Regions from separate parts of the Vallitalea maricola genome, predicted to be linked through region 2. Evidence: predicted binding sites of a transcription regulator. Region 2 holds the regulator's gene; each other region holds the start of a gene.

Region 1 (10,502 bases), on a different contig from region 2:
TGAAATTATGTGATGATTCTACACTATAGTAATATAAGTCATTTACTATAAAAATAGATTATCCACAATGATTATTGTTCAAAAAATTAGACTGTATCATAATTTTTTTACGTAATATTCCTAAAAAGGTATTTACATAAAACATTACGAACAGCCTATTTTGTTGAAAACGCACCTAACTTAAACTATCAATGTCTTCACTGATACTTTCCCATTCTTCTAGAAGTTTATTTAGTGCTTCTTTCTTTTCATTTTGTTCAACGGATATTTCATTAAGTTTACCTGCATCTGTACTATTTTCAAACATCTCTATTTCTAATTCATCAATAGATGTTTCTAATGATTCAATCTCTATTTCTATTGATTCTAATTGCTTCTTTTTTCTTTTTATAATATTTTCATTATCATCTACTCTTTTACGATTATAATTCTTATTACTACTTCTATTTACTTGTTCCCTTTTCATGATAGTGCTATCAGCTTTTTTCAGGAATTCATTCTTATAATATTCATAATCTCCATTATAGAATTCTAATTTTTTATTTTCTATTTCCCCTATTTTAGTAGCTATTTTATTAATAAAATAACGGTCATGAGATACAAATAATATAGTACCCTTAAAATCAAGTAATGTTTCTTCTAGGATTTCCCTTGAATCAATATCCAAATGATTCGTTGGTTCGTCTAATATCATGAAATTAACTTTTTCGTACATGAGCATACATAATTTTAATCTACTTTTTTCTCCCCCAGATAAAATATTAATTTTTTTGAATACGTCATCTTTAATAAATAATACCTTAGCCAATTCTGTTCTTGCTTCTCCTATTGTGATGTTATACTTATATTGAAAGGCTTCAAGTATAGATGTATTTTCATCTTCAAATTTAACTTCTTGAGGCAGATATCCAATATTTATGTTTGAACCATATTTTATACTGCCTTTATCCTTTTCTAATTCTTCCATAACAATCTTTATCAATGTGGATTTACCTGTACCGTTATCACCAAGTATAGCTAAACTATCTTGATAGAACAATGTCAGGTTAAGATCTGAAAACAGTGTTCTGTTATCAAAACTTTTTTCAACCTCTTTTAATATCAAAACTTCTTTTCCTGTTCTATCAAATCCTTTACTAGACAATTTGATTTTAGTTTTCTCCAAAACAGGTTTATCCAATTTTTCCATTTTAGCAAGTCTTTTTTCCAATTCTTTGGCTCTAACATACATTTTATCGCTGTCACGCATTTTTCCCCAGATACGATACCTTTTAATCTGCTCTTCCATCTTATTGATTTTCTTCTGGTTTTCCTTATATCTATTGTATGCTTCAATAAACCGTCTTTCTTTTTCCATTAGATAATATGTGTAGTTACCATGATATATTGAAGCACCATTATATTCTAATTCAACTATTTTATTAACCACTCTATCCAAAAAATATCTATCATGAGATATTATCAATACTGAACCTTTATACTCTTTCAAGTACTCTTCCAACCATTCAATTGATTTTAAATCAAGATGATTGGAGGGCTCATCAAGAAGCAACAACTCTGGTTTTTCCAATAATATCTTACCAAGCATAATTTTAGATTTTTCACCACCACTTAGATTAGCAAACTTCATCTTTTGTATGGAGTCAGATATTTGAAGTCCGATTGTTACCTTACTCATTTTCTCATCAATGTCATATCCTCCTAGAAGCTCAAATCGTTCTTGAAGCTGACCGTATTCCTTCATGAGTTTATCAATATCATTATCCTCATTAGTCAATGAATGTTCAATCTTCATCATCTTCTTTTTAATATCATATACATCTTTAAATGCAAGATAAAGTACTTCCTTAACACTATAATCTTCTTCAAAGACAGGTATTTGGTCAAGATATCCTAGAGTGACGCCTTTACGATAGAAAACTTCACCTTCATAGTCCTCATGCCCCATAAGAATTTTCATTATGGTTGTCTTACCTGTTCCATTTCTGCCAATCAATCCAACTATTTCTCCTGTTTTTATATCAAAACCAACATTTTCAAATATTTTATTAGCTCCAAAACTCTTTGATAAATTATTAATCCCCAATTCTATCATTGTAATCATACCTTTCAATTTTAATTTATTTTTAAACGCAAAAAATCCTAGACATTAGTCTAGGATCAATAAACAATCATATCTATATATGCTATACTTGCTTACCTTATCTAGGTATCAGTATTCTCATACATACATCCTTCAACTAACTTATTGTATAATGGATATTTAAAAATGGACGCACTTGTAGTAGGACCATCTAAAATTGCTGTTATATTTCTTTTAAATACCATCCATAAATCAGTTGATTGAGTCATTTTTTAACACACCTTTTCTTAATTATAAGCTTATATTTCTAACATTAAATCCTTCTTTACTTAACTAGGTTAGACAAATATAATAATACTGCTTATCAGTTATTTATTTTATCATAAGATACTCTTCTAGTCAAATTATCAAATATGTTAATTCCAAATAATACTAAGGCATTGAAATAACTCATATTCAATATAAATATTGCAACGTCAAATCTCTTATTAATTGTATTTAATCCTAGAAGAAAACCTATTACAATTAAAGATATTTGTCCAAATACCATGATAAATTTCAGATTATCTGAAATCACCCTTTTACTAAAAATAAATATCACTATAGCAAGAACCAATATTATAAGTGTTATAGCTGCTAATACCAAAGAATAGTCATAAAATTTTACAGAAGCCCACTTTATGAAATCTTTATCTACTCTATGTGATCTACCAAGTCTAACCATTAGATAGCTTGGTAAAGTAAAAGAACCTAGCAAACCGTAAAAAAACAGAATAATATTTACAGCAATTTTCATCTTTTGCATCTTTTTTGATATGCTCAATATAACTAATGCAATAATTAATATGATTGAGCACCATGTACATATATCCCCATATAAAAAACTCATCTTAATTCTCCCTCATTACTTATATATTTTTATTATGTATCTTTTATTAGTTTATCCGATAATCAAAGTAATGTCCATCACTTCACAAGTATTTTTAAGAATAAATTCCATATATAAGCATTTTTTAATTGACACATATTTCTATTGCTGATACAATATATTGTATATTATCAAGCTACCAACCACAACATAATGTGTTCAAAGTTACTGTTGGTGTATTAAGCTAAATAGATTATATATATAATTTTTAATTTATTAATATGGTTAATGTTTATGCTTAATAGAAATAATATACATAAAAGATTAATAACAATTTAATCCAGCTATAAAATACTTAACTTTATATAAGTGTTAAGATAAAAAGACGAAAGGAATGAATAATAATGATAAAAGTATTGAAAAGAAATGGCTCCATCGCGGATTTTGATGTCAATAAAATTATTACAGCTATATTATTATCGATGTCAGAAACTAAGGCAAGTGTTGATAATGTATTAGCTGAAACTATCGCTAAAAAAGCAGAAGAAAAATTACATACATACAATAATCCCGTATCAGTTGAAATAATACAAGACTTGGTTGAAGAATCCTTAATGGACTCTCCTAGAAAGGATGCTGCAAAAAGATATATACTCTATAGATATGAAAGAGATAAGACAAGAGATAAAAGAAGCAAACGTACCGATGGGAGGATATTGTCAGAAGAATTTGTCAGCCGCTACAAGCATCGCCCAAACCCAATGAAACAATTAGGCTCTTTTGTTTATTATAGAACATACTCTAGATGGCTTCCTGAAGAAAAAAGACGTGAATATTGGTGGGAAACCGTAAGACGAGCTGTAGAATACAATTGCAGTCTAGTCCCTACTACAAAAGCTGAAGCAGAAAAATTATATGATAATATCTTTAATCTAAGACAATTCTTATCCGGACGTACTTTTTGGGTAGGTAATACTGATGTTGCTAAGAATTATCCTATGTCCAATTATAATTGTTCGTTTACGATTATTGATGACTTTGATGCATTCAAGGATTTGTTTTACCTGTTAATGATAGGCTCTGGAGTAGGTATTAGAATATTAAAAGACGATATTGCTAAGTTACCAAAGATTAGAACTAAATTTGATATTATTCATGAAGATTATACCCCTACTCCAATACATCTAAGGGAAGACAATACAAGTTTAGAATTCAACCATAACAATACTGCTAAAATTATTATAGGTGATAGCAAAGAAGGATGGGTTCAAGCGATAGATTTTTATCTAAAAGTATTATATAGTAACGAATACCGTAAAATAAATACTATAATAATTAATTATAATCACGTGAGACCAAAAGGTGAAAAACTTAAGACCTTCGGTGGTACAGCCAGCGGTCACTCCAGCTTGAAAAACATGTTTATTAAAGCTACTAAAATAATCAAAAAACGTGGTGTATTGAACGGAGAAGATTATACTAAACTTCTTCCAATTGATTGCCTTGATATAGCTAACATCATTGGCGAAAATGTAGTTGTAGGCGGTGTTAGAAGAACTGCTGAGATTGTACTTGTAGATCCAGATGATAAAGAAGCTATTGAAGCAAAAAATAATCTATATAAACAAATTGATGGTCAATGGATTGTAGACGAAGATATTATTCACCGTCAAATGAGTAATAATTCCATCTATTATAGAGAAAAACCCTCTAGAGAACAATTACATTGGCAGTTAGAGCAAATGCGTTATTCTGGAGAACCTGGATGGGTTAATGAAGCTGCTGGTAAGAAAAGAAGACCCAATATGAATGGTGTCAATCCTTGCGGTGAGATTTTACTTGATTCAAAAGGATTATGTAATCTAACTACCGTCAATGTATTCTCTTTCATAAACAAAGATAACACTTTAGATTATGATGGTCTATATGAGGCACAAAAATTGTCAGCAAGAGCTGGATATAGAATGACTTGTACAGAATTAGAGATTCCTAGATGGAATTATATTCATAAAAGAGATAAACTATTAGGCTGTTCCTTGACTGGATGGCAAGATATGGTTAATGCAGTTGGGCTTACTACAAAAGAACAGGGAGAATTACTTAAAGAATTAAGAGAAATTGCAAAAACATCTGCCAAAGAATATGCTGGTGAAATAGGCGAAAACGAACCTCTACTAGTAACAACAATCAAACCTGAAGGAACCCTAAGTCAATTGCCAACTGTATCCAGTGGGGTTCACTACTCACATTCTCCATATTATATCAGGAGAATTAGAATAAACAGTGACGATCCGTTAGTAAAAGTATGTGAAGAATTAGAATACCCTATTTTCCCAGAAGTTGGTCAAGATTATAAGTCATGCACTACCAAGGTAATAGAATTTCCTGTAAAAGCTCCAAAAGGAGTTACCAAATATGATGTTACAGCAATTCAACAATTAGAGAATTATCAACTATTTATGGAACACTATGTAGATCATAACTGTTCTATTACGGTACATGTAAGAGATCATGAATGGGATGAAGTCGAAGAATGGGTATGGAATAACTGGGATAGTATTGTAGCATTATCTTTCTTATCACTAGATGGCAACTTTTACAAGCTATTGCCTTATGAGGCTATAGAAGAGGAAGAATTTAATGAAAGAACTGCTAAGTTAAGACCTTTTTTACCTAGTCTTATAAGTAAATATGAAAAAGAAGAGATTAATTTTGACATTGGTGATTCCAGTTGTGACAACGGAGTTTGTCCAATAAGATAATATACTACAATATAATTATGTAGGCTGTCTCACATACATTTTATGTATCATAGCCCAGTAATATAGAGTCTGTTTAACAGTCTAAATGGCTAAACAGACTCTATATTACTTAAGCTTATTATCACATAGATTTATAGTTAGCCAGCCTACTAATCTAGATTGCTGGCAGACTATCTACAAATTCATATAAATCCTCATATTTACCTCTATAGGTACAAATGATATCTTCTTCATCTCTATTGATTATATGATTTTCCAATAAATATGTTTTTAAACCTAATTCCCCTGCAACCAAATCTTCCTGTACATCATTTCCAACCATTATACATTCTTCAGGTTTTTTATTAATACAACTCAATATTTCTTCATAATAATTTACACATGGTTTACAAAAGTGACTAGTCTCGTAAGATGTTATATGATGAAAATCTGTCTCTTTGAGTCCAGCCCAATTAATTCTGTGGTGAATTGCCTTCAGTGGGAATAAAGGATTAGTAGCTAGAACAACAGTATACCCTTTATCTCTAAGCATATTGATACATTTAACAGAATAATCATTTTTTGATACTGCTTTTTCAACCTCTAAAAAGCCCCTATCATAAAAATCGTCAAATCTATTCTTATATTCATCAATTTCATCACCAACTAATTCTTCAAACTTATTCATGAATATTTCCATGTTAGTCTTCTGTTCTTCATTTTTTCTCATGACATCAGTTGCAGCCCATACATATTTTATAAACAATTCTTTATCAATGATATCCTCAAATACTTTGTGCATTTCATCAAAATATGTTTTAACAAATTTTTGTTCTTCTAATGGTAATAATGTACCGTCTAAATCAAATAGAAACGTATTCATTCTTGTACTCCTTACAAAAAATATTTAGATTATTTTAGGCAACCTATAATCCTTAATTAATTAAAGATAGTTTATATCAATGATATAAAAAAAATCCCAATAAATCAATAATAATTTAAGGGAATTTAAAAAAATACTTTGTTATATTTATTTTTTATTATATTTATAACCATGTAAGTTAGGATGCTATCTATTCTAAATGAACTTCAGTATGAATTATTTTTTGCATTAGAAATACTTCTATATGACAATCCTTCCCTCTTCAAATTGAAATATTTTTCTTATTTCAAATGTAGGTGTAATGCTTATAGTGAAAATGGCACTTTTAGCGACCCTTCTAGTACCTTCATTAAGAATGAGTGTAAAAGGTATGTTAGCTTTTACCAATATATTAATGATACTATGTATTTGTCCTAAGGTAATGACTCCAAGTTCATTACAATCTTTAAAAATATAAGATGATAATAATGATAGAACATCATTAATATTTTCCTCTCTCATTTTTCCACCTACCTAGTAACAAGTACCTTATATCATTATATGTAGAACAACTTTTATTGGATACTTGTATATTTTATTTATTATAATTCTAAGCTTAATATTTATTTATCATATTTTATGGTTCTACGAATATATTGTAATCACAAATAAAATATTTATGAGGTGGCATATTTGAGTATTGAAAAAAAAACTATGGAAATGATTGGCTTAATTAAAAGCACACCAGAATTCAAAAATGCAAAGAATCTAAAAAACCGGATTTTGCAAGATAGAAATTTGACAGCAATGATAAAAAATTTCCAATCTGAACAGGATAACTTATATAAAAGAAATCTTCCTCCAAATCAAATGGAAGCTGAAATGAAAAAAATCGCAGACAATTTTGAAAGAATTTCAAGTAGAACAATAATAAAAGATTACGCAGAAGCTATGCAGCAAGTTCAAGAAATGATATATCAGTCCAATATGACAATATTAGAATCCATTGACAAAGAACTGAATATATAAACTATACTATGTTAATGTCAAAAGGTGATACATTGAATTCATTGAGCATGAATAAATATAAAGATTGTAAGTTATAAGGCGCTTATTATTAGCGCCTTAATCCATATCCATCATATCGTCATCTTCATCCATATCTTCATCCATATCGTACATCATTCTATCCATAGCCATCCTATTCATATTATACATCTGATTCATACTATACATTGCCATTGCGTTCATACTATACATTGCCATTGCTGCCATATTAGCTAAATCATACATTGCCATCATTTGATTTCTCATCATCATAGGATTCATTGCAGGCATTTGATTCATTTGTCTCATGGATATCATCTGTGCCATGTCATCCATATCGTTCATGTCATCCATATCTTCCATATCATACATGTCGTCCATATCATACATATCGTCCATATCATACATATCATCAGGGTATTTGGGTTTTGCTGGTGCAATACGATTTTTTTTGTCATCTTTCTCCTTAACGCTATCAAAACTGTAAATCTTCTCCATCAGATTACTCCTTATAATTATTTCTAATATTAATATATGTTAATAATTATCATAGTGATAGAATAATTAGTATTATTTATATTTATGATTATTAACTTTTTTGTAATAATTTGATTCAAATATAGGTTTTAGATAAAAAATATGTTATACTAAATACTAAGGGAAAATTTGGAATTTATTTTAATAATAAACTTACAAATTAGCAAAAACAAAAAATCTAATTGAGGTGACAGTTTTGAAAAAAATCAAAGGAAAATTACTTACACTAAGTTTAATAATTAGCTCAATTCTATCAATTGCCGGTATTTGCTTCTCTATTATTTTGATTACAAAATATAATAATGCCGAAGAAATTATTAACACAACCCAACTAACTAATCTTGGATACATATTTTTAGCTGCTGCTGTTGCTAATCTACTAATCACATTATTTGTTCTTTATAGATTGGTCTTCAAACTCGCACCATCTATTAATACTATCAGCAAAAATGCTCTTTCCATAGCTAAAGGAGATCTTAGTTTTTCACTAGACAATAAAGTTTTAAAAACCAAAGATGAAAGCGGTAATTTATTAAGGTCTTTTGCACTCCTTAGAAATAGTCTTGCTGATTATATTGAGAAAATCAAGGAAAATACCGATAGATTATCTGATTCTTCTAATCTTATAAATGATTCTTCTAAATTAATATTGACAGGTATTGAAGAGATGTCAGGAGCTGTAGAACACATAGCTGAAAGTTCTTCATCTCAAGTTGCTAACGTAGAAAAAGGGCAACAAACCATAGATACTCTTGGAAAAATTATTGATGAAGATCTTAATATTATAAACTATCTATTAGACTCATTCAACGAAATCAATTCAGCTGTTGATGAAGGAGATAGTTCTCTAGATTCATTATTACAAAAAAGTTATGAAAGTGCTAACTCTACTAAAAGTGTATATGAAATTGTTAAGGAAACCAATGAAAATGCAGAAAAAATAAGTCAAGTTACAACTCTTATCGCTTCCATAGCAGAACAAACTAACCTACTTGCCTTAAACGCCGCTATTGAAGCTGCCAGAGCTGGCGAACATGGTAAAGGTTTTGCAGTAGTTTCAGACGAAATAAGACAATTGGCTGAACAATCAGCTACATCAACTGCTCAAATAGATGAAATTGTAAAAATGCTACAAGAAAAATCAAATACTGCTTATGAAGAAACAAAATTAGTTCGTAAAACTGTTAAATCTCAAATGGAAATGTTAACGGAAACTAAGAAGAAATTTGATGATATAAATAACTCCATTGAAATGTCACAACAATATGTTACTGGTATAAAATCTAACAGTACAAGCTTGATTAAATATAAGGATGAAGTACTAGAACAAATAGCTATAATATTTGAACTAGCAGAATCCAATGCAGCATCTACCGAAGAAGTGGCCGCTGGTTCTGAAAGCCAAGCTACACAAACTCAACAAATAAGCAAGGAGATAGATTCAATCTATATGCTTATCAATGAATTATCCTCAATAGTTAATCATTTCAAATTAGGCAACCATGAAAATGGGGCTGTCGAATAATACATTTTTAGAGATGTCAACAAGTTCTGGAAGATAGACTAGGTTGAGCTATCTTCCTTGATATTGACGTTAAAAATGTATTATCCAACACCCCTTATTTTATATGTCAATACAAATCTATTTCATTTTTTAATTTATCCATTAATTCTTTCACAGATATAATCTCTTTAATTTCATTTGCTCTACTACCTGAGAACACCAATCCCTCTTTTCCTTGAACAGAGTTTATTAATGCTTCTGAAATACAATATGGTGTTTCTCCTGGATTGCAGGTATGAAGACAGGAAAAACATTTCTTGATTGGTATTTTTCCTTTTTGTGTTTTACATATAAAATTGTTATTAATAGCTCTACCAGGAAGACCTACGGGACTTTTAATAAGACATATATCATCTTTTGTAGAATTAATGTAGGCTTCTTTGAAACTATCACATGCATCACATTCGTTTGTAGCAACAAATCTAGTTCCCATTTGAACACCTTGTGCTCCTTCTGATAAGATTTTCCCTATATCATTTCCATCAATAATACCACCTGCTGCTATAACAGGTATATTTCTATTATATTTCTCCTCATATGGAGATACCATACTTAAAACATTTTTCACTATCTCTTCTAAACTTTTACATGTATTAGATATTAAGTCTTTTGCCTTGAAGCCTAGATGTCCACCAGCCTTAGCTCCTTCTACTATTATAGCATCTGGTAGACGGTTATATTTTTCCCATTGCTTAAGTATGATTCTAGCTGCTTTGCTGGATGATACAATAGGAATGATTTTGGTAGAGCTTCCCTTTACAATCTTAGGTAATTCCATAGGCAAGCCGGCACCTGATATA
Region 2 (10,502 bases):
ATTTGTGCGGAGGTCGCAGTACATGGGTAAATATATTATAGAAGGCGGATACAGTCTAAGTGGCGAAATAAAAGTGCAAGGGTCAAAGAATGCAGTTCTCCCATTACTTGCAGCTACTGTTTTAAATGAAGGGAAGACATATTTTCATAACTGTCCAAAAATATTAGATGTCTATAATATGCTTAACATACTAACTGCTATAGGGTGTACAATCAAATGGGAGGGAGATATATTAATAATCGACTCTTCCGATATAACAACTCATATAATACCAGAAAAATATGTTCAGATGATGAGATCTTCCATTATCCTATTAGGTTCTGTTCTTGGAAGATTAAAAACTGTGAAGATATCTTTTCCAGGTGGTTGTTCTATTGGAACTCGTCCAATTGATTTGCACTTAAAAGCTTTAAAGCAGATGAATGTAGATATAAAAGATAGGCATGGGTTTATTGAATGCAGCACTAACGAAATAATAGGCAATAAGGTTAGCCTTGATTATCCAAGTGTTGGAGCTACTGAAAATATAATGTTAACAGCAGTACTCTCAGAAGGAATTACAACTATTAATAATGCTGCTAAAGAACCTGAAATAGTAGAATTACAAGAATTTTTATGTGAAATGGGAGCTAAGATAGAAGGGGCTGGAACAGATACAATTACCATAAAAGGTGTTAATAAGTTAAACTCAGTTGAATATAGGATAATGCCAGATAGAATAGTAGCAGGTACTTATATGTGTGCAGTTGCTGCTGCTGGAGGAGAAGTTCTATTAAAAGACGTATGTAAGGAACATCTAAACTCAACAATAACTAAAATTAATGAGATGGGATGTTTTACAAAAGAATTTGAAAATAGTATATTAATAAAAGCACCCGAAAGACTAAAGTCGCTTGATCTTATAAGAACACAACCTTATCCGGGTTTTCCTACTGATATGCAAGCCCAGTTAATGAGTTGTCTTGTTACAGCTGACGGAACAAGTATTATAGCTGAAACAATATTTGAATCAAGGTATAAACATGTTGCAGAATTAGTTAGAATGGGTGCAGATATTATTATAGATGGAAGGATAGCAGTATTAAAGGGAATTAACAGATTAAATGGAGCAGAAGTTTTTGCAGAAGATTTACGAGGTGGTGCAGCATTAGTACTAGCAGGCCTAGGGGCAGAAGGTAAAACTATTGTTAATAATGCTAGTCATATTTTAAGAGGATACGAGAATTTGGAAAAAGATTTAAGCTTGTTGGGAGCCAAGATAAAATACTCTTCAGATTAAAGGTGATAATATGTCTAATGTTATTTCGATGGAAAAAGTTAGAAAGCGTAAAAATAAAACAGGTAAATTTGTCTTATTAATAATTTGCTTAGTATTTATCCTAGTTATTTTTGCCTTTCAACTTATTAATGTGAATATCATTACTGTTATAGGAAATAAAATATATAGTGAAGAGATAATAAAAAATATAGTAGGTATTCATGAAAAGACAAATTTGTTTGTATATAAATTAGCTTCTAAAGAGTTGAATTTGGAAGAATATCCATATATTGAGAATATAGATATTAAGTACCGTTCTTTTAACAATATAGATATTGTGGTAACTGAAAAAAGTGTAATATCCTATATTCCATATATGGGTAAATATCTATGTCTTAGTAAAGACGGTACTGTTATTGATTATACAAATGATTTGCAGGTTAATATACCTATTGTACACGGGCTATCTTTTAACCATTTTGTAATTGGGGACAAGCTGTTTACAGATGATACAGACATTTTCAAAGCTATTTTAGAAATTTCACATAAAATGAAAAAGTTTGGTTTCAAAATAGACTATATAGATTTTAATTATAATGACCCAGAACAAATTATATTAAAAATCGACAAAATATCTATATCAATCGGCAACATAAATGACATTAATAGGAAATTTGAACTATTAAAAGACTTAATAGGAAAATTGCCTGAAGGTGTGGAAGGAACAATTAACTTAACTGACGCAGATGAAAGAAATATAATATTTACTCCCTATAATAGTAAATAATGACTAGGTTTGTTTAAGCAAAAACTTAAATTACTTTTATTTTTACTTAAAGATGAAAAAAAAATAATGAAAATTTCAATTTTTATATTGATTAATTATCAAAAAAAATATATTATTATGTGTAAGAGATTATGTCAATAAAATCGCTTAAATGCATATAGATTAAGAAAGATTTGTTAGGAGGAACTACTTTGCTTGAAATTAAGATGAATGAAAAGGCAAGTGTGGCAAAGATTGTTGTCATTGGAGTAGGCGGAGGTGGAAATAACGCTGTTAATAGAATGATAGAAGATAGATTGAACGGTGTTGAGTTTATAGCTGTTAATACAGATGTACAAGCTCTACAATGTTCGAAAGCTTCTGTTAAAATTCAAATAGGGGAAAAACTCACTAGAGGCCTAGGAGCTGGAGCTAATCCAGAAGTTGGTTTGAAAGCTGCTGAAGAGAGCAAAGAAGAACTATCTGAAGCTATTAAAGGTGCAGATATGGTTTTTGTAACTGCCGGTATGGGCGGTGGTACTGGTACTGGTGCAGCCCCTGTAATAACTAACATTTCTAAAGAGATGGGGATTCTTACAGTTGGTGTTGTAACAAAACCTTTTGATTTTGAAGGCAGAGTTAGAATGAAGAATGCAGAGGCAGGAATAACTGCATTAAAGAAATCGGTGGATACATTAATTGTCATACCTAATCAAAAATTGTTATCTATTATTGATAGAAGAACAACTGTAAAAGATGCTTTCAAGAAAGCTGACGAAATATTACAACAAGGTGTACAAGGTATTTCGGATCTGATTTATACACCAGGTATTATTAACCTTGACTTTGCTGATGTAGAAACTGTAATGTCAAATAAAGGTATTGCACATATTGGTATTGGAAAAGCTAAAGGTGATAATAAATCTGAGGAAGCTGCACAAATGGCTATTTCAAGTCCATTACTTGAAACAACTATTGATGGAGCCAAACATATACTTATTAACATTAGTGGTGATTCAAATATGTCCATGTTTGAGGCTAATGATGCAATTCAATTAATACAGGAAGCTACAGGCAATGATTCAAATATAATCTATGGTCAGATTATTGATGATTCTCTCGAGGATGAATTAGTAGTAACTGTAATTGCAACTGGATTTGAAGCACCTATTACAGAAAGCAGAACTGATAATAGCAGTAAGATTAGTTCTAAAACCAGTGAAATGGTTAGTGCTACTACTGAGCCAGAACAAAATGTTCAGACAGATATACATATTGATGAAAAACCTATAGATATTCCACCATTTTTACAAAGAAAAAGAAATAGATAATATTATTAACTGAGAGGTTATTCCTTCTGGGAGTAGCCTCTTTATTTTTTTGAACAAATATCACAACCTTATGAATCATAATATCAAGTGAAGTTGTACAGGGTTAACTTTATTGTTGAAAAATATAAGAAAAAAAACAGAATTCATTTATTGTTTTTGACAAATTATTCCAATTAGCCATGCTATAATTAGCATAGCTTAAATAATATGTGAATAAAATATACTATAGGATTCATATAACAAAACTAATAAAGCCTTGATTTATTACAAATTTGTAAAGGAGGGGGGGCGTGTATTTAGAAGTTTATATTGACATAGTCTTCATCATTAATTTGATAATGGACTATATTATACTCTGGATAGTTAAGATTCTAACTAAGAAAAATTCCAAGAACATAAGGTTATTGATTGGTGCTATAGTTGGATCATTAATGATGTGTATTATAGTCATACTTCCTTATGATAGTTATCTTTTTAATGTTATCGTAGGATACTTGTTAACTAGTATATTATTAATATACATATCATTCAAACCTAAAAGATTAAGTGAATTTGTTAAATTAACAATTATTATGTATTTAAGCGCAATCATGCTTGGCGGATTAATGTTTGCATTATATTACTATTCATTTATTGGAGTTGCTGTAAGCAAAATAATAAATGGTACATACAATATGAATTTGAGAGTAGGATTGTTTGTAATTTTTGGAATAATTGCAATTGTCATATTTAGAATCGTTAGAAAAGTAATGTCTAGTACAATTAGGGCTAATAAAAATTTATTTGGACTTGAAATCAATATTGACGATTCTAAGATTAAGGTTAATGGCTTATTGGATACAGGTAATAATCTATACGATCCTATAACAAATAATCCTGTTCTTATTGCAGAAAGTGAACTATTAAAAGGTTTACTAACAAAAGATTGTTATGATAAGTTGCTAAATATCTCTGGTGATTTATATAATATATCTAATTTTACAGATTTTGGTAAAAACAGTAATTTAAAATTAAGGCTTATTCCATTTTCTTCACTTGGTAATGAAAATGGAATGTTACTTGGAATTGTTGCGGATAATATATGTATTAACCTTGGTGATGAAATGAAAGATTATAGAGATGTGGTGATTGCTGTATATGATAAAAAACTGTCAAATGACAACAGTTACCAAGTCCTTATACATCCCGAATTAGTTAGTGTACATTAGAATATTATTGGTTTTATAAAAATGTGGTAGAACACAAAAAAATAACATAAAAGCTAAGGAAAATATCTTTTGTTTTAATTCTAATATAAAACAAAAGATATATAATAGGGGGAATAGAATTGGTATGTAAAAGTAAAAACATATTAGATATTTTTAGCATAAAACTTATTGAGAGATTTAGAAAATTATTTTTGTGGGATAATGGAGAGATTCACTACATTGGCGGTAGTGAGATATTGCCTGCTCCACTTGGGAATGAAGAGGAATCAAGGATTATTGCTATGCTTGGTAGTGAAAACGATTTTAAAGTGAAATCTATACTTATTGAGCATAATTTAAGACTTGTAGTATATATAGCTAAGAAATTTGAAAATACTGGTATTGGAGTAGAAGATTTAATTTCTATTGGTACGATAGGATTGATAAAATCTATAAATACCTTCAAACCTGATAAAAAAATCAAGTTAGCGACCTATGCTTCTAGATGTATAGAAAATGAAATCCTTATGTATCTAAGAAGAAATAATAAAACAAAGTTAGAGATATCTATTGATGAACCCCTTAATGTAGATTGGGACGGAAACGAACTATTATTATCTGATATACTAGGTACTGAGGAAGATGTTATCTATAGAAATATTGAGGAAGAAGTAGATAAAGAATTATTGAAAAAGGCTCTTAGTAAATTGTCTAATAGAGAAAGAGTTATTGTTGAACTTAGATTCGGACTGAAAGCAGATGGCGAAGAAAAAACTCAAAAAGAAGTTGCTGATATGTTAGGCATATCACAATCATATATATCAAGGCTTGAGAAGAAAATCATAAAAAGATTACAAAAGGAAATTATTAGAATGCAATAAAAAAAGGTATAAATATATTACCACTGGCAATCATTTTAGTATAAGGAAAAATATATGACAAAATGATTACTGGAGGTAGAGTATGGCATTGAACAAAGTTGAAATATGTGGTGTGAATACATCTAAATTACCCATATTGAAAAATAAAGAAAAGGAAGCATTATTTAATAGGATACTTGATGGAGATCTTGCTGCTCGTGACGAATATATTCACGGTAATCTGAGATTAGTATTAAGTGTAATCCAGAGATTTAGTAATTCAGGGGAAATGGTAGATGATTTGTTTCAAGTAGGTTGTGTAGGACTTATTAAGGCGATAGATAACTTTGATATTACTCAAAATGTTAAATTTTCAACATATGCCGTACCAATGATAATAGGGGAAATAAGAAGGTATCTAAGAGATAATAACAGTATAAGGGTCAGTAGGTCTCTTAGAGATACAGCTTATAAAGCTTTACAAGCAAAAGAAAAGTTATTACGACAAAATAATAAAGAACCAACTATTATGGAAATATCAAAAGAGTTAGATATGAAGAAAGAGGATGTTGTTTTTGCTCTTGATGCTATTCAAGATCCTGTGTCACTTTTTGAACCAGTTTATAATGACGGGGGCGATTCCTTATATATAATGGATCAAGTAAGTGATAAAAAGAATAAAGAGGAAAGATGGGTTAGATCAATAGCTCTTGGTGAAGCTATGAAAAAACTCCCTAAAAGAGAGTTTAATATACTGAAGCTTAGATTTTTTGAAGGTAAAACACAAATGGAAGTTGCTAGTGAGATAAGTATTTCTCAAGCACAAGTATCAAGGCTAGAAAAATCAGCTATAAGACATATGAAAAGATACTTAAATTAACTAGTAAATTATTTTGAATATGAATCTAAGCAAGGACAGCTTTTAGGGGGAAATTAGTATGGTTAGAATATATGATATGAAGCAAAAAGAGGTTATAAATTCTAACGATGGTATTAGATTAGGATTTATAAGTGATATTGAGGTAGATTTACAGGAAGGCAAATTGATTAAGCTGATTGTTCCAGGGCCAGCTAAGATATTTGGAATGTTTGGTAGAGGCAAGGAATATCAAATACCCTGGGATAGTATTAAAAAGATAGGTGAAGATATTATTCTGGTTGATATCAACGTTGATAAGTCATTGGTTGAATCAGAATACTAATAATTAAAATTATTTTAAATAATTATAAGTATTTAAAATCAAAGGTTGACCTTTTTCTGCTTATAACTTATAATATGACTAAAATAGTGGCTATAAGCGGAAAGTAGGGAGAATAACTTATGAGATGTCCTTTTTGCAATGAGGATAATACTAAAGTAGTTGACTCAAGACCATCAGACGAAAACAATTTAATACGTAGAAGAAGACAATGTGAAGCATGCGGCAAACGGTTTACTACTTATGAGAAGATAGAAACAATACCTTTAGTCATTATTAAAAAAGATAAGACAAGAGAACCGTATAATCGAAATAAGTTAATGAATGGTGTTGTTAGATCTTGTCATAAACGTTCTGTATCAATGAGTGAAATTGAAGGATTAGTAGACGAAATAGAGAACAGTTTGTATAATTCATTAAAAAAAGAAATCAAAAGTAAAGATATTGGTGAAAAGGTAATGGAAAAACTTAAGACCATAGATGAAGTAGCATATGTTAGGTTTGCATCTATATATCGTGAATTCAAGGATATTAATACTTTTATGGATGAACTGAAAAAAATATTGAATGATAAGTAGGTTTCCCAGTGGGAAGCCTCTTTTCGTGTATGGAATAATATAACACTTGTTAGTTTAGTATGAATATAATAATCCTAATTCAGATTGGAGAAGATAGTATAAAAGGGTAACTTATTCTTATTATACCATGTAAAAACATTCAACTAGCTAGAGGTGACAGACTTGAAAATGAATAGGATGTTTATGTTAATATTAATATTAATTATTATATCTATAACTGGATGCTCAAACAAAATTAAACAGATTGATGATACCAAGTATCAAGAACTCATTCAAACGACAGAACTAACTAAAGTATATGTTAGAGATGAAAAAGAAGTATGGAATGAAATGCACATGATGGCAAACACTAAAATTGTTGCTGATGAAATATGGGGTGAGATTGAAATCACTGAAGAAAGAGTTGATTACTTGATTACTGAAGTTCTAGTTTCAGAGTATCCTGACAAAAAAAGACTTTTGACCATATTATATAACTGGAAGAATGAAGATTTTTCCTGTGCAGTAGATGAACATAATTATCTGTGGGATAAGTTAGGTGGAAGTGTTGGAAAAGCTTATAAATTAAAAGAATAGTTATTTTTGGATTTTATTAGCAATGATATAATAATGATTATCTTCCTATAATTGCATATTTTAGCTTTAAATGGATTTTTGCCATTGGAGGTATATCATATATACCCTTGAATCTTTAAGGGCTTAATTTCGACGTATTTTAAGGTGGACTCAAAGTTTGATTAGAGTATTTTTATAATTTATAATATATTATTTCATATATTTAGCAACCTGTATAAGTGTTTCCAGTTTTTCAGGAGATAGCTCCATAGCACAATTAAGCAAATCTTGTAGCACTATTGGATTTTTATCTGTTATAAAAAAATCAGATAATGAAATTCCAAATGCATCACATATAATTTTCAATGATGATATAGGTGGTTCAATATTATTTCTTTCATACCTAGAAATTATTGATTGTGAAATACCTGTAATCTCAGCCAATTGATTCCCCGTCATGCTTTTACTTTTACGTAGTTGTTTAATTCTATAACCAATATTCATATTAAAATACTCCTTTAATCAATATAATTATATTTTATAGAATAATTATCAATAATTCTAATACATTAAACGTAATAATAACTTGACAATTATTCATTAAACGTATAATATTATTAATATGCTGAATATAATAATTTATTATTCATAATTAATAATTTCAAAATGGAAAGGTTTGAACTAGTTTCTTCTATATTAATAGAGAACTAGTTTTAGTTTAGTAATTTTTATAGTTCACCTAGTATAAGTGACAAATTAAAAAAATAGAGTGTTTTAGTACTTAGTTTTTGGCCATATTTAATTGAAATATTAATTTGTTATTAATAATATGATTATTTTATGATATAATGATATAGATTGTTTATATACTTAAAATTACTAATAAGGTTAATGCTTTAATAAGTTGAACATAATAAATTCTTAATTGTTTAACATTTCATTTTATTGCATAACCAAATATACATATGACAAGGGGGACAACATGTTTAATAGAGTTTATAGTGCTGCGTTAATGGGCATTGACGGATACATGATTGGGGTGGAGGTAGATATATCAAGCGGTTTTCCTAGGCTTGATTTGGTTGGATTACCAGACTCTGCCGTTAAAGAATCTATAGAAAGAGTAAGAACATCTATTAACAATTCAGGATTTCAATTTCCCTGTAAGCGAATAACAGTAAATTTAGCTCCAGCTGATATAAGAAAGGAAGGACCTGCATTTGATTTACCAATAGCTATTGGCATATTATCATGTATGGAGTTAATAGATACCAAATCATTGGATAAAACCTTAATTATTGGGGAATTATCTCTTAATGGAGAAGTTCAAAAAGTAAATGGTATACTGCCAATTGTCTATAGTGCATATAAGAATGGTTTTGGAAGATGTATCATTCCTATAGATAACGTTGATGAAGGTGCAGTGGTAGAAGGTATTGATATTATCGGTGTTAGTAACTTGTCTGAAGTTGTCAGGTTATTAAATAACAATATTAAAATAGAACCAAAGCAAATTGATATAGAAAAGTTGTTCCATGAATCATGGGATAATGAAGAAAATATAATTGATTTTAGCGATATAAAAGGTCAAGAAAACGTTAGAAGAGCATTAGAAATAGCGGCGGCAGGAGCTCATAACGTTTTAATGATAGGTCCTCCTGGTTCAGGTAAAACTATGATGGCAAAGAGATTACCTACCATATTGCCAGATCTGACTTTTGAAGAGAGTATAGAAATAACTAAGATATATAGTGTAGCTGGATTGTTAAGAAAAGATCAGGCTCTAGTCACTAAGAGACCATTTAGGGCTCCCCACCATACAGTATCAAACTCAGCGTTAACAGGTGGAGGAAGAATTCCAAGACCGGGAGAAATAAGCTTATCTCATAATGGGGTATTATTCCTAGATGAGATGCCTGAGTTTAGCAAAAATGTATTAGAAGTAATGAGACAACCTCTAGAAGATGGTAAGGTAACAATATCTAGGGTGAATGCAACAATTACATACCCAGCTAATTTTATGCTTGTAGCTTCTCTTAATCCTTGTCCATGCGGATATTATCCCGACAGAGAAAAATGCAGCTGTACTCCATTACAAATAAAAAGGTATCTTAATAAAATATCCGGACCACTACTTGATAGAATAGATTTGCACGTAGAGGCCAATAATGTTAATTACAATGAACTTAATGATAAGAAGAAAATGGAAACTTCTAAGGATATTAAGAAACGAGTAATGATAGCCCATAAGATTCAGCAAGAACGATATAAAGATTCCAAGATATATTTTAACTCAATGTTAAGTGCTTCTCAGATTGAAAAATACTGTCAGTTAGGTGATGAATCCAGAGAAATGATGAAGTTAGCCTTCGAGAAGCTGGATTTGAGTGCGAGAGCATATCATAGAATATTAAAAGTTGCAAGAACAATAGCGGATTTAGATGGTAAAAATGACATAGAAGAAAAACATCTAGCAGAAGCAATTCAATATAGATCTCTTGACCGTAACTACTTTGATTAATAAATAGTAACTTGATATTATTCCATAAACTGTTTATAATGTTAACTTAGGGAAATTAATAGAATGATTTGAGGAGGAAGACAATTGTCTGATATCTATTTGGAAGTTAATCTTCATAACCTTTATTATAATCTATCCAAAATAAAAGAACAATTAAATAGTGACACTATGATTATGGCAGTTGTAAAAGGTAATGCTTATGGACATGGAAGTGTAGAAATTGCAAAAGCATTAAGTGGTGATGTTA
Region 3 (10,502 bases), on a different contig from region 2:
CAGAACATTATCCATCCATTCAAGTTGCTTAATGTAAGAAATTCTATTATGATTCTTTGGAACAAACTTATTACTTAGTTTATGGAGTCTACCCAAAGAACAGCCTAGATTATATATTATTTCTCCATTCAATTTAACTTTATCAAGTCTTACACCTTTAACCCTTTTAAATACAACTGCTGAATATTTTCCCCATGAAGTATCTATCAATTCCATTTCTTTATTGTTATTTGAAGCTACCAGTTCCAAGACAGGATACTTCTCTTCCTTTAGAAATTTTATGTACTCCAGTTCAGCCTTGATATCTTCAGGTAATTTTTCTTGAACGGGAGAAAACCGTAATAGCTGTATTTTTCCATGATTACTAAAGGGATATACTGCATTGGATGAAATCCTATATTGATCCAAGATATCAATATCCTTCTCATCATATTCCCAATAATCAAGGATATTCATTACTAATTCTCTATTGTCATATAAGTATTTTAGTCTCATCATTTTCTTTTCCCCCTTGCATTGATTCTGGCATATTCTTTTTTCTTATTTCTCCTATCTAATACTTTAATAATCTCCTTCATCATAGAAGAATCTATATCTTTTGCTATTACAAAATCTCCTACCACAGGGTAATTTTTATTCTCTTTAGCAATATATATGAACTTACCCATGACTTTTGCTTCAACTATTCCCTTTTCCGTTAATAGAGTATATATTTCTCCCATTTGAGCAATTATTCTTGCTGGAAAACCTGTACTACCATCTTTATTTATGTTAGTTATATATACGTTGTTAAAATAATCATCAAAACCATATTTTCTTAATTTTTCTATATCCATACTAACCTCCGAAGATATTTTTGCACACTAAAAAATCGCAAAGTACATTTGCGATTAATTAATAAGAGTGCATCGCTAATACACTCATTCTTATATAATTAAATGAGCAACTTAAACTTTGATAATACCAGATGAGTTAACATCTGCTTCTTTATTCAATTAAAATCTACTCTCCTCTGTTTGTATCATTCGACTTTTCATGTCGCTCACTCCCTTCGAACGTTATAACAATTATTATATATTACTTCAATATAAATTGCAATTTGTAATTAATTAAATGTTCAAAATACTATTTAGAAAAAGTGATTTTGTTGTTTAGATTCAACAGTTCTTTATAAATCTTATTGGCTTCTTTATATTTTCTTTTATTTTCTAGATATTCAATAAGACCTAATTTTATGTCTATTGCCACATCTATCTTATCCTTCTCATAATATGCTAATATATCTTTTGTTCTTTTGTAAAAAATATCTTCGTTGAAATGGTAGATCTTTATTTGTAAAAACTCTAATAAGGGATAGTAGCTAGAGTCTTTATATTCTTCCCTAAGGTATTTATCAAATATCCTATCTACTTCATCCATTTTCTTCAGATAATAGCATATTTCTGCATAGTTGTAAGCAGGCAATAAAGGGTTTGTTTGGATATCCATTGCTTTTTTACAATATTCCATACTTTTTTCGTATTCATTTGTGTTGAAATATAGATAAGATAGATTAGTGTAAACATGCCAATATATTTTTTTGATATCAAAATAATTTGCTCCATTTAATGCAGACAATAAATATTTTTCCGCTTTTGTATAGTTTTTTAAATAACAATGACATATTCCAAGATAATTATGACACCACATTGCATTTTTATAGTATCCATTTTTCTCGTAGCTGGCTAATGCTTTCTCAAGATGATAAATACCTTCTATGGTACGATTGTTAAAACAATAATTACATCCAAGCAAGTAATTAGCCCATGGGGTTTCTTTTATGTTTATAGCCTCTTCAATCTTTTTAATACCTTCCATGTGACTATTGAATTTATAAATTACTTTACCTGATACCATTAGAAATATATATTTTAACTTTTTTGGTAATGTAGTATATATTTTATCTATATTTTTAATGTCATGTTCAAGAGTATTATAATCCTCTTTTAGTACAAAGACTTTGTAAAGCAATTGATATATTTTATACTCTATATTGTATGGTGATAATTTTATGACCTCTTCAATCTCTTGAATTTCACTGTATATATTAGTGGCTTCTTCATAATTTAGTATCTCTATCATAAGCATCATTGTATAGAACTTCTGTCTTAGCTTTCCTATACTTTCTATTTCAGTTATTTCATCAATGCCTAATTTTTTCAATAACTCTTCTATAATATCTCCTCTTAGAGTTTTCTTACCGTTTTCAAAATAACTAAGATGGCTTTTTGAGCATATACCATATGCTAGAGCCTCTTGGGAATATTCGTTTTGTAGTCTGTTATACTTGATCCAGCCTGATAGGAAATCATATTCTACTTCTTTGTTGAATACTTTTACATAACCTTTCAATGTTATCCCTCACTTTAAATGTATGTTATATGGTTTCGTTCACATATTATGGTCAAATTATAACTAATATTATAACTTAACGCAAGTATTATTATAGTATTATTCAACTTGTTTTCATTGTTATTTGTATTGTCAGCTTTTATAATTTATATATGTTGGTTGAGAGCTTTAATATTAAATAGAGTGTGGTTTAACAGTCGTGAAAATAGTATAGGGGAATATTCCGTCAGCCAGTTAAACGTCCATGTTTAAATGGCTGAGTTCGCCGTCCATGGCTCACTGCTCCATATTCCCCTATACTATTTTCACTCGGTATTTGAATCATATCTATTGTACCTTAGAAAGTATATGTGATACTTCTTCAACCTATAAAATAATGTTTGGAGTGATAATTTATGAAATATAAGAATAATGTTCTTTTGGTTAGTGGGAATATAGTATCTAAGATGGGGAGTACTTTACATAACATTGCTTTGAAAAGTTGGTTGATCTCTATAAGTCATAACGCTGCTTTGTTAGGGTGGATAAGTGCTTTGACTACTATTCCTATGTTGTTATTTAACTTTGTATCAGGATATTTGGCAGATACTAAGAATAAAAAACGAATAATTGTTGTTACGGATTTTGTTAGTGGGATTGTATGTTTATTGTTTGCTTTATTGGTTAATGTGAATAAGATATATGTTCCTCTTATATTGATGGTTAATATTACGTTGGCGGTTTGTCATTCTTTGTTTTCTCCATCATTAAGAGCGTTGGTTCCTGCTATTATTTCTAAGGAGACAATAAAAAAGACCAATGCTGTTTTATCCAATCTTACTGAATTAGTGAAGATTGTATCTCCTGCTCTAACTACCTATTTATTAACTATTGATTCAATATCTATAAAAACTCTATTCGTAATTAATGGTGTTAGTTTTTTACTTTCGTCAATTAGTGAAATGTTTATTGATTACCGTTATAAAAATGGTAATTCTAAATCATCAGTGAAACATTTATTTTATAATATCAACGATGGTTTTTATTACCTTAAATCACATACTGTTTTATTTAAACTAATTATCTTTGCCATGATAACAAATTTATTTTTATCTGGATATAATGTTCTACTACCTTATTATGGTGAAGTTATTTTGAGGGATTCCAAGATTTATGGTATTGCACTAAGTTTTGAAGCTGCTGGTGCGATTATTGCATCATTTTTTATTTATCTCTCCAAGAAAAAAGAGGTTGATTTGAATGATATTGTCAAGGCGACTATTCCTCAAGGATTATCCTTGATTATTGGGGCATACCCACATTCTTATGCTCTATTTGTATCAGTCTTTTTATTTGGTTATTTTCTTTCAAGATTCAATGTTTTGTTCTTTACTTATATACAATCTAATTGTGATGAGAATTATTTGGGAAGGGTATTTTCGGTTATATTTACAATGGCTGGTGTTTTAATGCCTTTAGGAGATATTATATTTGGATATGTTTCTTCTATACTTGCTAATTATACTTTTGTTGTAATTGGTGGCGGTATCCTAATTGCGACTTTATTCATATTCAATAAGAAACAAAAGGTTAACCAAACCTATAATCCTTGATTTATTTGGATTAAATTAAAAGTGGAAAAGCTGAATCAATAAGTTAATTTTATTTTCTATAATATTTTTATTAGATATAATAAAAAGCTATCAATTAAGGTAATTTAGCAGTTTACCTTTCTAAATTGATAGCTATAATATATTTATTTTAATTTATTGTTTTCATATATTGTCCACTGAAACTTAAGCCCTTCATGTTCTTTCATTTCACTTTTCCATGTTATGTTCCAGTTATCAAGCTCATCCAAGTTAGTGATGTACTTATCAGCAGGTAGCTCACCATATACCTTAGTAACATAGGCTTTCTCACAATTATCTAAAAATAAATTGTAAATTTCTGCACCACCAATAATAAATACTTCATCAGATTTGTACCTTGTGATATAATCTAAAACTTCATCTTTACTGTGACAGACGATAGTATCTTCACAAGTAAAATCTTTATCTCTAGTTAAAATTATATTTTCTCTTCCTTTTAGAGGTTTTCCTTTTGGTAAGGACTCTAGAGTTTTTCTTCCCATGACAACAACTTTGTTCATTGTCTTTTCTTTGAAATAAGGTAAATCTCCTGGTAAATAGGTAAGTAATCCACCGTTATAACCTACTGCCCAATTATTATCCACAGCAACTATTAAGTTCATCCACAAATCACCCTTTTAGTTTATATGTTATCCACATATAATTAATCTTTGTTAACATCTTACACAGCTACAGGTATACCTTTAATCTGTTCACCTTTTTGATAATTCTCTAATACAAAGTCATTTACTGTAAAATCGTAGAAATCCTTTATTTCTGGATTAACAATAAGTTTTGGAGCATCATAAATTTTACGTGATATAAGCTCTTCAACTAGTGGTATATGTCTATCGTAAATATGAGCATCAGCAATAACATGTACTAATTCTCCCACTTCTAGTCCTGATACTCTGGCAAACATATGGACTAGAGTAGCATATTGGACTACATTCCAATTGTTAGCTACTAATACATCATTAGAACGCTGATTGAGTATAGCGTTTAGTTTATTACCTGTCACATTAAAAGTGACACTATATGCACAAGGATATAAGTTCATCTCATGTAGATCCTGATGGTTATAAATATTAGTCATAATTCGTCTACTGCTTGGATTATGTTTAAGGTCATATAATACACGATCTACTTGGTCGAATTCGCCTTCATTATATTTGTGTTTTATTCCTAATTGATAGCCGTAAGCTTTTCCTATTGAACCTGTTTCATCAGCCCAGCTATCCCATATCTTACTTTTTAAGTCTTTTATGTTATTTGATTTTTTTTGCCATATCCATAGAATTTCATCAATTGCTGATTTTAGGTATGTAGGTCTTAACGTGAGAATTGGGAATTCTTCAGCTAAATTATAGCGGTTGACAACACCAAACTTCTTGATTGTATGTGCTGGTGTTCCGTCCTGCCATCTAGGTCGTACTTCTTGTCCTTCTGAACTATAACCATTGTCAATGATGTCTCTACACATATCAATAAATATCTTATCTGCTCTACTCATAACTCACATTCCTTTCTCTATGGTAATAACTTAATTTAACCTTGTATAATATTACAGTATAAATGAAAAATTGTCTATAAAAACTTATATTAAGTCGTGTAATTTTTTTTGATTTATATTGTAAGTAAGTCAGAAATATTGTTTTGTTCTGACTTGGTTATTGCAAAATAGTATATGTATATGTTACGCCAGCTACTTGCTCGTCCTGAGCAAAAAGCTGGGTTCGGCGTCCTGCCTCACTACTCCACATATACATATACTATTTTGCTTTGAGTAATCTTCAATGTAATCACAAAACACTTTTTCTTCTATTTACCATAACTATTGGCTATTACCATCGTCACATTTTTTTTACTGCTCAAGAGTGGTAAATATAGAAATAACCATATATAGTGATAATAACAACTTTTACGGCTTGTTGCCATACCTTAAAAACAGATAGAAGCAACAAACGTAACGAGAGTGTATTATCACTATATATGGTTTCAATATACGACCGTTGTCTGTTTTAATTTAATACTTTATCGACTATATATAGCCTATATCATTTTAGCTTATATAGATTAAGCCTCTAATTTATCGCTTTCAGCATATTTCTTAATATCAGAAAGTCCCATGTATATATTAACATTCTCATCATCAATAACTATAAGTGTTGGTGCTGTTCTTATTTTGTATTTTGATGCTAGTTCAGCATGTTCTTCAGCATCAATTATTTTAACACTCTTGTTTTCAAGATATTGTTTTGCTATATGACAGTTAGGACATGTCTTTGTAGTGAATAATAATTTTTCAGCATTATTTGTAGCTTCTAATGTTGCTGCAATTTCTTCTTCTGCTTTGAAACTAGTATGTATTGATTTTATGGTTGATTTAGCAGGTTCGTATTCTTTTCTATGTTTGAACTCTTGAGCCTTACCATCATTCCAATGTTGTACCGGTCTGTAATATCCAGTGATTCTGCTGTATACTTCAGTAGAAGCTCCACAATGAGGACAAGTGTATTCTTCACCTGGTATATAACCATGAGTCTTACATACAGAATAAGTAGGTGAAATTGTATAGTATGGTAATGTATAATTGTCCGCTATTGTTTTAACTAAATTAGCAGCAGCCTTCCAATCTGGAAGTTTTTCTCCAAGGAATGCATGGAATACTGTTCCTGATGTATATTTGTTTTGGAATTCATCCTGCATGTCAAGTGCATCAAATACATCTGTTGTATAGTTAACAGGTAAATGTGTACTATTAGTGTAGTAAGGTGTTTCTCCTTCTTTTCCTGCTGATAATATATTACCATATTGTTTTTTATCATGTTTTGCTAATCTATAACTAGTGGATTCTGCTGGCGTAGCTTCCAAGTTATAGAGATCTCCATATTCCTCTTGATAATCGGAGAGTCTATTTCTCATATGATCAAGAACGTCTAGAGCAAATTTTCTAGCACCTTCTTCAGTTATATCTGATTTGATCCATTTAGCATTTAGAGTAGCTTCATTCATACCAACTAATCCAATAGTTGAGAAATGGCTGTTGAAGTTACCCAAATATTTTTTAGTATATGGATATAATCCTTCTTGTAATAATTTAGTTATTACTTGTCTTTTTATCTTAAGTGAACGTGCAGATATATCCATCATTTTATCTAGTCTTTGATAAAATTCTTGTTCATTGTTAGCTAGATACGCTATTCTTGGCATGTTTATAGTAACAACACCAACTGAACCAGTGCTTTCACCAGAACCAAAGTAACCACCTTGTTTCTTTCTAAGCTCTCTTAGGTCAAGGCGTAATCTACAACACATACTTCTTATATCACTAGGTTCCATATCGCTGTTAACATAATTACTGAAATATGGAGTTCCGTATTTTGCAGTCATTTCAAATAATAATTTATTGTTTTCTGTTTCATCCCAATTAAAATCTTTTGTTATTGAATATGTTGGAATTGGATATTGGAAACCTCTACCGTTTGCGTCTCCTTCAATCATGATTTCAATGAATGCCTTATTAATCAAATCCATTTCTTTTTGGCAGTCACCATAAGTAAAATCTTGTTCTTTACCTGACACTATAGCAGGTAATCCCGCTAAGTCATTTGGAACCATCCAATCAAGTGTAATATTAGAGAATGGAGATTGTGTTCCCCATCTGCTAGGTGTATTGACACCAAATACGAATGATTGAATACATTGTTTTGTTTCTTTATATGTAAGATTATCAACTTTGACAAAAGGTGCTAAATATGTATCAAAAGAAGAGAATGCCTGTGCTCCTGCCCATTCATTTTGCATTATTCCAAGGAAATTAACCATTTGATTACAAAGAGTAGATAAATGGCTCGCTGGTGATGATGTTATCTTTCCTGGAACACCACCAAGACCTTCTTCTATTAATTGTTTTAATGACCATCCAGCGCAATATCCTGTTAACATTGAAAGGTCATGAATATGTATATCACCACTTCTATGAGCTTTTGCTACATCTTCATCATATATTTCTGATAACCAGTAGTTAGCAGTTATAGCTCCTGAATTATGTAAAATAAGTCCTCCCACTGAATATGTAACTGTAGAGTTTTCTTTAACTCTCCAATCTTCTTCCTTTACATAACTATTGACTATTTCTTTATAGTCAAGTATTGTGGATTTCATATTTCTTATTTTTTCTCTTTGTTTTCTATATAGAATATATGCTTTTGCTACATCAGTGTAACCGGTTTGCTCTAAAACTTTTTCTACGCTATCCTGTACATCTTCAACAGTAATCTTTCCATCCTTAATTTTATCTTGAAAATCAGATGTAACTCTTAGCACTAAAATATCTAATATCTCTTCAGTGTAATTCTTATCTGTCGCAATAAATGCTTTTGTGATTGCTTCCTTAATCTTAACAAAATCAAATTTGCTTATTTTTCCATCTCTTTTAACAACGTCAAACATTGATAGTCTCCTCTCTCACAACGAATTAATAATAATATACCATATATACCCATACTAGTCAATATAAAAAACACTACATAATGTATCAATTCCACACATGCACACTATATATGGTATATGCGGAATAGGCTATTAATACTAGAATATATGTTGTTTTATGTTTTATTTTTAGGTATTAGATATTATATTCGAAGTCCCTTTTGCCAATTAAAACCACCAATATTGTGAATTTAATTATATATTGTCACAATATTTGGTGGTTAATTTTATATGCTATAATTTTAAATTAGTACTTTAGTCTTTATTTTATTTAGTTCCCCATAAGTCTTATCATCTACATAAGCTTCTATATAAGTTCCTTCATTTCTATACTCTTCTTTTATTATCTGTCCATTTACACGAATCTGATTTAGAAGATTACCATTGTCATAAGAAATAACTTCTTTAATTAATATTTTGTCTTGTTGAATCTTTTTCTCTATTATATCCAACAACTCTTCTAATCCTGTTCCTTCTTTGACTGAAACCTGTAAAGTCTTGTATGCATTATAATCCTCAAGATGTTTGTTGCTTCCTTCTTTGTCAATCTTATTGAAAATAGTTATGACTGTTTTACCTGTTGCACCTAATTCTTCTAGAGTTTCATATACAACCCTTATATGGCTATTGGCTTGTTCATTAGCACTATCTACTACATGGATTAAAATATCTGCTACAACAGCTTCTTCAAGTGTAGAATGAAAAGCTTTTATCAGATGATGAGGTAACTTTCTAATAAATCCAACTGTATCTGTTAATAAAACTTCTGTACCATTAGGTAATATCAATTGTCTCGTAGTTGGATCCAGTGTTGCAAATAATTTATCCTCTTCAAGAACCTCTGCATCAGTTAATTTATTCAGCAACGTTGATTTCCCAGCGTTAGTATAACCAACTATAGCTATTTTTACCTTACCCTGTTTTTTTCTTCTTTCTCTAATAAGGTCTCTGTGATTCTTAACGTCCAATAACTCTTTCTTAAGTTGTGATATCCTGTTTCTGATATGTCTTCTATCAGTCTCTAGTTTCTTTTCACCAGGTCCTCTTGTACCAATACCACCACCAAGTCTGGATAAAGATGTCCCTATACCAGCTAATCTTGATAATCTATATTGAAGTTGTGCTAGTTCAACTTGAATTATACCTTCTCTAGTATGAGCTCTTTTTGCAAAGATATCTAGAATTAACATTGTCCTATCCATAATCTTACATTCCAATACATCTTCCAGATTCTTAAGCTGAGCTGGTGATAATTCATCGTCACATATTATTCCTGTTGCATCTAGTTCATATATCAACTCTTTTATTTCAGCAATTTTACCTTTTCCCAAGTAAGTTCCCGGATGAACACTTTCTCTATTTTGTATAACTTTCTCTAAAGTTATAGCTCCTGCTGTATTAGCCAATTCTTCTAATTCATCAAGGGATTCTTCACAATAAGAATCATTTTCCCTAGTAGCTACACAGACAAGTATAACTCTATCAACATAATCTCTTTCTATTTCAAAGTGTTTTTCTGGCATATAAATTCCTCCTATAGAAACTAAGGGAAGGTTTTAACTCTACCTTTTTAGTTTCTCTTCAATAAATTTAATCTCATTTTTTGCATCTACCTGATTTTCGTTAATTTCTAATACTTTATTGAACATCTTAAGCGCCTCCTCATATTTTTCTTGGTATTCTAAAGATAATCCTTTCTTAAAATAACTATTGTATATGTCAGGATTTATCTTTACAGCTTGGTCATAATATTGAATTGATTTCTCATATTCTTCTAACTTTTGATATAAATCACCAATCTCTATTGTTATATCATAATTATTTGGAACAGCTTCTAAATACTTTTCAAAAGCTGCAATTGCTTCTTCGTCCTGTTCTAAATATTCATGTAGATATCCCTTTTGGGCTAAAGCATCGTTGTTTCCATAATCAGCAGCAACTGAATAGTTGATTAATGCTTGCCCATAGTCCTTTTTCTTAAAATATTCATTACCCCTGCCAATATAT

Evidence for each region. The regulator NrdR, encoded in region 2, represses ribonucleotide reductase genes. The targets are predictions, from matches to a motif close to CACAANATNTTGTG.
Region 1: nrdJ (ribonucleoside-triphosphate reductase, adenosylcobalamin-dependent) is a predicted target of NrdR. The motif match lies at 3,124-3,137, and genes of this name have one in related genera.
Region 3: AACQ14_RS18725 (ribonucleoside triphosphate reductase) is a predicted target of NrdR. The motif match lies at 8,559-8,572, and genes of this name have one in related genera.

What each region holds. Positions count from the first base shown of each region.
Region 1 is NZ_BTPU01000017.1:17,483-27,984, reverse strand. Features, by position in the region: gene abc-f (ribosomal protection-like ABC-F family protein) at 176-2,104, opposite strand; gene AACQ14_RS05600 (hypothetical protein) at 2,206-2,352, opposite strand; gene AACQ14_RS05595 (hypothetical protein) at 2,448-2,972, opposite strand; gene nrdJ (ribonucleoside-triphosphate reductase, adenosylcobalamin-dependent) at 3,356-5,713, shown strand; gene AACQ14_RS05585 (HAD family hydrolase) at 5,868-6,575, opposite strand; gene AACQ14_RS05580 (hypothetical protein) at 6,816-7,076, opposite strand; gene AACQ14_RS05575 (YlbF/YmcA family competence regulator) at 7,248-7,583, shown strand; gene AACQ14_RS05570 (hypothetical protein) at 7,680-8,099, opposite strand; gene AACQ14_RS05565 (methyl-accepting chemotaxis protein) at 8,335-9,663, shown strand; gene AACQ14_RS05560 (NAD(P)H-dependent flavin oxidoreductase) at 9,770-10,502, opposite strand, start outside.
Region 2 is NZ_BTPU01000094.1:13,249-23,750, reverse strand. Features, by position in the region: gene murA (UDP-N-acetylglucosamine 1-carboxyvinyltransferase) at 23-1,279, shown strand; gene AACQ14_RS21695 (cell division protein FtsQ/DivIB) at 1,308-2,045, shown strand; gene ftsZ (cell division protein FtsZ) at 2,237-3,355, shown strand; gene AACQ14_RS21685 (sigma-E processing peptidase SpoIIGA) at 3,646-4,563, shown strand; gene sigE (RNA polymerase sporulation sigma factor SigE) at 4,704-5,423, shown strand; gene sigG (RNA polymerase sporulation sigma factor SigG) at 5,506-6,282, shown strand; gene AACQ14_RS21670 (YlmC/YmxH family sporulation protein) at 6,341-6,604, shown strand; gene nrdR (transcriptional regulator NrdR) at 6,724-7,179, shown strand; gene AACQ14_RS21660 (DUF6241 domain-containing protein) at 7,348-7,755, shown strand; gene AACQ14_RS21655 (helix-turn-helix domain-containing protein) at 7,945-8,238, opposite strand; gene AACQ14_RS21650 (YifB family Mg chelatase-like AAA ATPase) at 8,717-10,255, shown strand; gene alr (alanine racemase) at 10,340-10,502, shown strand, end outside.
Region 3 is NZ_BTPU01000071.1:5,765-16,266, reverse strand. Features, by position in the region: gene AACQ14_RS18755 (phosphotransferase enzyme family protein) at 1-498, opposite strand, end outside; gene AACQ14_RS18750 (ribosome small subunit-dependent GTPase A) at 495-836, opposite strand; gene AACQ14_RS18745 (tetratricopeptide repeat protein) at 1,126-2,391, opposite strand; gene AACQ14_RS18740 (MFS transporter) at 2,787-3,983, shown strand; gene AACQ14_RS18735 (dihydrofolate reductase) at 4,127-4,624, opposite strand; gene thyA (thymidylate synthase) at 4,684-5,514, opposite strand; gene AACQ14_RS18725 (ribonucleoside triphosphate reductase) at 6,078-8,456, opposite strand; gene hflX (GTPase HflX) at 8,738-10,018, opposite strand; gene AACQ14_RS18715 (tetratricopeptide repeat protein) at 10,058-10,502, opposite strand, start outside.